DNA from 2 places in the Nonomuraea sp. NPDC005730 genome. Region 2 is predicted to be linked to the other one. Evidence: riboswitches for the same ligand, from Rfam matches in the RefSeq annotation. Region 2 holds a riboswitch; the other holds the start of a gene.
What was found. A riboswitch is a leader RNA that binds a small molecule or an ion and turns the genes downstream of it on or off. The one in region 2 is predicted to bind glycine.

Region 1 (4,126 bases), on a different contig from region 2:
CCGGCACCCAGTACTTGCCCTCGCGCAGCGAGGCCACCGGGTAGGCCGCCTCGGTCCGCGAGTACGGGTGGGCCCACTCGTCGGCTGTGACCGACTCGGCCGTGTGCGGCGCGTTGCGCAGCGGGTTGTCGGTCTTGTCGTAGTCGCCGGAGGCCACCTTGGCGATCTCGCCGCGGATGGCGATCATGGCGTCCACGAACCGGTCGAGCTCGTCCAGGTCCTCGCTCTCGGTCGGCTCGATCATCAGCGTCCCGGCCACCGGGAACGACATGGTCGGCGCGTGGAAGCCGTAGTCGATCAGGCGCTTGGCCACGTCGTCGACGGTGACGCCGGTCTCCTTGGTGATCTGGCGCAGGTCCACGATGCACTCGTGGGCCACCAGGCCGCCGCGGCCGGTGTAGAGCACCGGGTAGTGCGGGGCCAGCCGCCGGGCCAGGTAGTTGGCCGACAGGATGGCCTGCTCGGTGGCCGCCGTGAGGCCCTCGGAGCCCATCATCCGCACGTACGCCCACGAGATCGGCAGGATGCCCGCCGAGCCGTACGGGGCGGCCGAGACCGGGCCGACCGGGCTGCCGTCGCGCAGCGGGTGGCCGGGCAGGTAGGCCGCCAGGTGGCCGCGGACCGCGACCGGGCCGACGCCGGGGCCGCCGCCGCCGTGCGGGATGCAGAACGTCTTGTGCAGGTTGAGGTGGGACACGTCGGCGCCGAACTCGCCCGGCTTGGCCAGGCCCACCAGGGCGTTGAGGTTGGCGCCGTCGACGTAGACCTGGCCGCCGGCCTCGTGCACCTTGGCGCAGACCTCGGTGATCGACTCCTCGTACACGCCGTGCGTGGACGGGTACGTCACCATGATCGCGGCGAGCTTCTCGCGGTGCTTGGCGATCTTGGCGTCGAGGTCGGCCAGGTCGATGTTCCCGTCGTTGTCGCAGGCCACGACCACGACCCGCATGCCCGCCATGACGGCGCTGGCCGCGTTCGTGCCGTGGGCCGAGGACGGGATCAGGCACACGTCGCGCCCGGTGTCGCCGTTGGCCTGGTGGTAGGCCCGGATGGCCAGCAGGCCGGCGAACTCGCCCTGGGAGCCGGCGTTCGGCTGGATGGAGACCGCGTCGTAGCCGGTCACCTCGGCCAGCCAGCCCTCCAGGGTGCCGATGAGCTCCCGGTAGCCCTCGGTCTGGGCCTCCGGCGCGTACGGGTGCACGCCGGCGAACTCCGGCCAGGTGATCGGCTCCATCTCGGTGGTCGCGTTCAGCTTCATCGTGCACGAGCCGAGCGGGATCATCGAACGGTCGAGCGCGATGTCCTTGTCCTGGAGCCTGCGCAGGTAGCGCAGCATCGCGGTCTCGGAGCGGTGGCTGTGGAAGACCGGGTGGGTCAGGTAGTCCGACTCGCGCAGCAGCTCGGCCGGCAGCGCGTCGTCCTCCAGCGCCACCTCCTCGCGCTCGACGCCGAAGGCCGCCCACACCTTGACCAGCTCGGCCGCGCCGGTCTTCTCGTCGCAGGCGATCGAGACGTGGTCGTCCCCGGCCTGCCACAGGTTGACGCCCCGCTCGGCGGCGGCGGCCACCACCTCGGCGGCCCTGCCGGGCACGCGGACGAGCACGGTGTCGAAGAACTCGCCGTGCACGACCTCCAGGCCGGCCTCGCGCAGGCCGCCGGCCAGCGCGACGGCGTGCCGGTGCACGCGGTGCGCGATCCGGCGCAGGCCCTCGGGGCCGTGGTAGACGGCGTACATGCCGGCGATCACGGCCAGCAGGACTTGGGCGGTGCAGATGTTGCTGGTGGCCTTCTCGCGGCGGATGTGCTGCTCGCGGGTCTGCAGGGCCAGCCGGTAGGCGGGGTCGCCGTCGACGTCGACCGACACGCCGACCAGGCGGCCGGGCATCTGCCGCTGCAGGCCCTCGCGTACGGACATGTAGGCCGCGTGCGGCCCGCCGAACCCGAAGGAGACGCCGAAGCGCTGGGAGGAGCCGATGGCGATGTCGGCGCCCAGCTCGCCGGGGGCGGCCACGAGCGTGAGGGCCAGCAGGTCGGCGGCGGCCACGACGATCGCGCCCGCCTCGTGCGCCCTGGCGGCCACGTCGCGGAAGTCGCGCAGACGGCCCGAGGCGCCCGGGTACTGGACGAGCACGCCGAAGCACTCGGGCAGCTCGCCGTCGAGGTCGTGCTCGGTCAGCGTGATGCCGAGCGGCTCGGCGCGGGTGGCCAGCACGGCCTTGGTCTGGGGCAGCGTGTCGGCGTCGATCACGAACACGTCGCTCTTGGACCTGCCGGCCCGGCGGGCCAGCGTCATGGCCTCGGCCGCGGCGGTGGCCTCGTCCAGCAGGGACGCGCCGGCGACGTCGAGGCCGGTCAGGTCGGAGACGACCGTCTGGAAGTTCAGCAGCGCCTCCAGACGGCCCTGCGAGATCTCCGGCTGGTACGGCGTGTACGCGGTGTACCAGCCCGGGTTCTCCAGCAGGTTGCGCCGGATGACGGCGGGCGTGACGGTGTCGTAGTAGCCCAGGCCGATCATGGAGGTCAGCACCCGGTTGCGGGAGGCCAGTTCGCGCAGCTCGGCGATGGCCTCGGTCTCGCTCGCGGCGGCCGGCAGCTTGAGCCGGTCCTTGACCCTGATGGCCTCGGGCACGGCCACGGCCACCAGATCGCCGACGGACTCGAAGCCCACGGCCTCGAGCATGCGCTGCTGCTCGGACTCGGATGGGCCGATGTGCCTGGACGAGAACGGCGGAGCGGACAGGTCGGTCATGGAGGTTGCCTCCCGAGGCTTGGAGACCGGCGCCAGGGCGCGGGCGAGTGCCGGATCTCCCCCTCTGTCATCGCGACGTCATCGCGACCTGAGAGCTTCACCCCACCGTGGGGCTTGCACCGTCGGTGAGGTGCGCCTGGCGGGCGCACCTGCTTTCCAGAGTTGCCTCACCCGAGCGGTACGGGATGCCTGAGAGATTCCGGGGAGGGTTGCTCCTTCGGCGCCCCAGGACCGAAGCCCAGGGACTCTCCCGCACGGGGTCATCAGCCTTACTCTGTCCTAGATTACTACGGTGTGTTCAGCGGTTCAGCTCACCCCGTGCGGCGTGCACGGCGCCGCTTGGCGAGCTCGTCAGCGGGATGGTCGGCCGGGACGGTGTCCTCGACCGCCGCCCGTTCCCCCGGCAGCTCCGCGAGGGAGCCCTCGACCTCTCGCCAGACCCGGCCGAGCGCGATGCCGAACACGCCCTGGCCGCCCTGGAGGAGATCGATCACCTCGTCGGCCGAGGTGCACTCGTAGACGCTGACGCCGTCGCTCATGAGCGTGATCTGCGCGAGGTCGGCGACCCCGCGGTCACGCAGGTGCTGCACCGCGGTGCGGATCTGCTGCAACGACACCCCGGTGTCGAGCAGCCGCTTGACGACCTTGAGCACCAGGATGTCGCGGAAGCTGTAGAGCCGCTGCGAGCCCGAGCCGTGCGCGGCTCTTATCGTGGGCTCGACCAGGCCCGTGCGTGCCCAGTAGTCGAGCTGCCTGTAGGTGATGCCGGCCGCCGAGCAGGCTGTTGGCCCGCGATAACCGATGTCGTCGGGCAGTGTCGCGGGCTGCTCGTCGAAGAGCAGGCCCTGCTCTCCGGCACGCTGCCGCGCGCTCTCGCGCCGCACCGGATCTTCCTGGCCGGCCGTCTTTCCCTCGCCGCTGCTGACCGCCACGCGGACCTCCGGCTTTCTCTCATCCCATGGCCTGATCTGGGGGTTCGTAAAGGGCGACCACGGGTTTCACTTGCACCGTAGGACCGTGACCATGCTCAGTCAACGATCCGGCTCGGCGCGTCGTGAAGCGTAAATGCACTGAAATACCTACCCCGCCCTGCCGAAGTCCTCGGGAGTGATCGTGTCAAGGAACTCCCTGAACTTCTCCACCTCGTCCTCCTGGTCGTCAGGGATGATCACACCGGCCTCCTGGACGACCTCTTCGCTGGCGAAGATGCGCGCGCCGGTGCGCAGCGCCAGGGCGATCGAGTCGGAGGGCCGGGCGCTGACCTCCACTCCGTTGGAGAACACCAGGTCGGCGAAGAAGATGCCGTCACGCAGGGCCACGATGTTGACTGCGCGCAGCCCGACGCCGAGCGCGCTCAGCACGTCCCTGAACAGGTCG
Region 2 (4,126 bases):
AACAGCACGCCGATCGCGGCCGCCGTGAGCAGGAAGCGCACCACGCCGTCGTCGTCGGCGCGCGGGACGAACCTGGTGTAGTACGTCAGCACGGCCGGGATGATGCCCGCGGCGCCGTTGGTGGGGGCGGTGACGATGCGGCCGCCGGCGGCGTTCTCCTCGTTGACGGCCAGGGCGAACAGCGCCACCCAGTCCATCGCCTGCAGCGGGTCCTTCTCGGCAGACTCGGCCTGCAGCCGCCGGTGGAGCTGGTTGGCCCGGCGCTTGACCTTCAGCCCGCCGGGCAGCACGCCCTCCTTGGAGATGCCGCGCCGCACGCACTCCGACATCACGCGCCACAGGTTGAGGATGCCCGCGCGGATCTCCTCCTCGGTGCGCCCGAACGCCTTCTCGTTCTCCAGCATCAGGGCGGAGATCGACAGGCCGGTGTTCGAGCAGTGCTTGAGCAGCTCATCGCCCGAGGCGAACGGGTAGGGCAGGACGGTGTCGTCGGGCTTGATCCGGTCGGCGCCGGTGGCCTTCTCGTCCACGACGAAGCCGCCGCCGACGGAGAAGTAGACCTTCTCGCGCACGGTCTCGCCCTGCTCGTCACGGGCGGTGAAGCGCATGCCGTTGGGGTGCTCGGGCAGGGAGATCTTGCGTTCGAAGACGAGGTCCTGGCCCACGACGAAGGGGATCTCGTGCTCGCCGTAGAGGTTGACCGTGCCCGAGGCGCGCATCTCGGCCAGGCGGGCGTCGACGGAGTCGACGTCGACCAGCTCCGGCTTCTCACCGGACAGGCCGAGCAGCACCGCCTTGTCGCTGCCGTGGCCCTTGCCGGTCAGGCCGAGCGAGCCGTACAGGATGACCTCGACGCGGGCCACGCGGGGGAGCAGGCCGTCGTCGTGCAGCCCGCGGGCGAACTTGTGCGCGGCGGCCATCGGGCCGCCGGTGTGGGAGCTGGACGGTCCGATGCCGATCTTGAAGAGGTCGAAGACGCTGATCGCCATTGATGGCGCCCTTCAGTTCAGGAAGTGCCGGGGCCCGCCGCGGGCCCCGGCGTTGGTGTCAGGACTCGCCTGAGGTGAGCGCCGTGTACTCCTCGGCGGACAGCAGGTCCTCCGCGTCGCCCTCCATGCGGACACGGAACATCCAGCCGTCGCCGTACGGGTCGCTGTTGGCCAGCGACGGGTCGTCGGACACGGCCGCGTTCACCTCGACGATCTCGCCGCCGACGGGCGCGTAGATCTCGCTCACCGACTTGGTGGACTCCACCTCGCCGACCGAGTCACCCGCCTCGACGGTCGAACCGACCTCGGGGAGCTGCACGAAGACGACGTCACCAAGAGCCTCGGCGGCGAAGGCCGTGATGCCGACGGTCACGGTGATGCCGTCGTCCACGCCCGACACCCACTCGTGCTCCTTGGTGTAGTTCAGGTCGTCAGGGATGTTGCTCACTTGTTCCTCCTGTAGAAGGGCAGCTCGACCAGGTCCATAGGTTCATGGCTGCCCCGGATGTCCACGGCCAGACCTGTGTCGGCTCCGGCGTCCACGTAGGCCATCGCGATGGGCTTGCCCAGGGTCTGGGAGGGCGCACCGCTGGTGACCTCGCCGACGACGGCGCCGTCGCGGGTGACCGGGTAGCCGTGACGCGGCACCCGGCGGCCCTGGGCGACCAGGCCGACGAGGCGGCGGCGGGGCTGGTCGTCCTTGACCGCCTCCAGTGCCGCCCTGCCGACGAAGTCACCGGGCTTGTCGAATTTCACCACTCTGCCCAGCCCCGCGTCGAACGGGGTCAGGTCGGAGCTCAGCTCGTTGCCGTAGAGCGGCATGCCGGCCTCCAGCCTGAGGGTGTCGCGGCTGGACAGACCGGCGGCCCTGAGCCCGTGCGGCTCGCCCGCCGCCTCCAGGGCGCGCCAGAGCGGCACGGCGTCCTGGTTGGCGACGAACAGCTCGAAGCCGTCCTCGCCGGTGTAGCCGGTGCGGGCGATGAGCGCCTGGCGGCCGTCGACCACGCCGGGCAGGCCCGCGTAGTACTTGAGGCCGCCGAGGTCGGCGTCGGTGAGCGTGGCCAGGATCTCCTGGGCCTTCGGGCCCTGGATCGCGATGAGGGCGTACTGCTGGGAGCGGTCATCGACCGCCGTGTCATACGACTTAGTACGATTTTTCAGCTCATCCGCGACCTTGTCGGAGTTCGAGGCGTTGGCCACCACCATGAACTCCTCGTCCGCCAGCCGGTAGACGATGAGGTCGTCGAGCACCCCGCCGCGCTCGTCCACGATCATCGTGTACCTGGCCCGGCCGGGCGCGAGCGCCGACAGGTGGCCGACCAGGGCGTAGTCGAGGGCCTCTGCGGCCTGCGGACCGGTCAGGAAGATCTCGCCCATGTGCGAGAGGTCGAACAGCCCGGCCGCCTCGCGGACGGCTTTGTGCTCCGCCGACTCGCTGCCGTACCGGAGCGGCATGAGCCATCCGGCGAAGTCGGTCAGCGTGGCGCCTAGGGCCTCGTGGACGTCTCGTAGCGGCGTAGGTCGGGACATTTGTCGCACCTCAGGACAGGATTGGATGCCAGCATCCTCCCCCTCTGTCATGGATGCCTGAGAGCTTCGCCCGAGTTTTACCGGACTTTCACCTTCGGCGAGGCCCCGAGGGCCTGCTTTCCAGAGGTCACCTCCCCGTAAGAACGCCTTACAGGGCTGCCGCGCGGTCCTTTGCCTTGAGAGGTTCGCGGGGAGGGCTTGCTCCTTCAGGGACCCTGACCGGCTGTCAGGGTGCTCTCCCGCACGGTTTCGCCGGTGATGTCCGTCAGCCTAGTGCCGTCATGGGGGTGTTGTCGCGCTTCGCCCCCTGCCATCCGCAGCATCCGCGACATCCCGCACGCAGCGAAAAGCGGCCGCGGCCCCGGAGAGGCGGGGTCGCGGCCGCGTTGGTGGCCGCGCGCGAGCCGGTCATGGCAGGTCAGCTCGCACGCGGCAGCTCGGGGGCGGGCCGGTGGCGACCGGCCCGCGCGAGGATCAGGCCCTATGAATCAGGCCCCATGGATCAGGCCCTATAGGTCAGGCCCGAGGATCAGGCCCGCGCCCAGAGGGCGGGCACGTTCGGCGGCTCCCAGCCCGGCAGGCTGGTGTGCGCCTGGAGGCAGCGGTAGCTGACCCCCTGATAGGTGACGACGTCTCCGGCCGTGTACGACTTGTAGGCCGTCCAGGTGGTGCCCTGGCCGTCCCCTCCGACGGTCAGGGTGAAGGACGCGGAGTGGTCCGCCGTCGCCCCGTCGCCGTTGATCCCTATGGTGTACGTCCCCGCCGCGACGCCGCTGGTGGTGGCGATCGTGACGGTGGACGACTGACCCGCCTGCACAGTGGACGGGCTGAAGGAGACGGTGACCCCGCTCGGCACGTTCCCGGCGGAGAGCGCGATGCTCTGCGCCTGGCCGGACGTGACCTGGGTACTGACCGCCGCGGTAGCCGACTGACCGGCCTGGACCGATGCCGACGACGGGGCCACCGAGATCGAGTAGTCGTTCTCCGTGGGCGTGCTGGTGCCCACGGCGAGCTTCCATATGGCGTACGCGATGGCGTCGGAGTTGCGGTCGAGCGCCGTGGTGTTGACGGCGCTCGGGTAGCTGTCGCAGGCGCTGTGGTAGCAGCGGTCGAACGGCTGCCCGGCCGAGCCGCCCCACCTGGCGGCCTGGGCCGAGCTCTTGACCGCCCCGGCCCCCGTGGCCAGGCCGCCGACCCGGACGCCCGCGCTCTTGAACGAGGCGTGGTCGCTGCGGCCGTCGCCCTCCCTGTCACCCTCGGTCTGCAGGCCGATGGTGGCAAAGTAGTCGTTGAAGGTGCGCTGGATCGCCGCGTCGTCGTCGTAGACGAAGTAGCCGGCGTTGGTCGAGGCGATCATGTCGAAGTTCAGGTACACCTCGACGCCGCTCGCGCCGCCGTTCTGCACGTAGTACCTGGACCCGACCATGCCCGCCTCTTCGGCGCCCCACCAGCCGAACCGCACGTGCTTGGTGAGGGTGGGCCTGCGGGCGGCCAGGGTGAGGGCGTTCTCCAGGAGCGCGGCCGAGCCGGAACCGTTGTCGTTGATCCCGGGGCCGGCCGCGACGCTGTCGAGGTGGGCGCCGAGCATCACGGTCTGGTTGGCGGGG

Region 1: linked by a shared signal. The riboswitch ahead of gcvP (aminomethyl-transferring glycine dehydrogenase) and the one ahead of gcvT (glycine cleavage system aminomethyltransferase GcvT) in region 2 are both predicted to bind glycine.

The regions. Positions count from the first base shown of each region.
Region 1 covers NZ_JBEXYK010000060.1:55,405-59,530, reverse strand. The annotation lists gene gcvP (aminomethyl-transferring glycine dehydrogenase) at 1-2,749, opposite strand, end outside; glycine riboswitch at 2,916-3,012, opposite strand; gene ABZ444_RS41400 (MerR family transcriptional regulator) at 3,061-3,681, opposite strand; gene ABZ444_RS41395 (bifunctional nuclease family protein) at 3,829-4,126, opposite strand, start outside.
Region 2 covers NZ_JBEXYK010000008.1:27,341-31,466, forward strand. The annotation lists gene ABZ444_RS13305 (L-serine ammonia-lyase) at 1-989, opposite strand, end outside; gene gcvH (glycine cleavage system protein GcvH) at 1,048-1,437, opposite strand; gene gcvT (glycine cleavage system aminomethyltransferase GcvT) at 1,434-2,519, opposite strand; glycine riboswitch at 2,554-2,653, opposite strand; glycine riboswitch at 2,674-2,771, opposite strand; gene ABZ444_RS13320 (M28 family peptidase) at 3,049-4,126, opposite strand, start outside.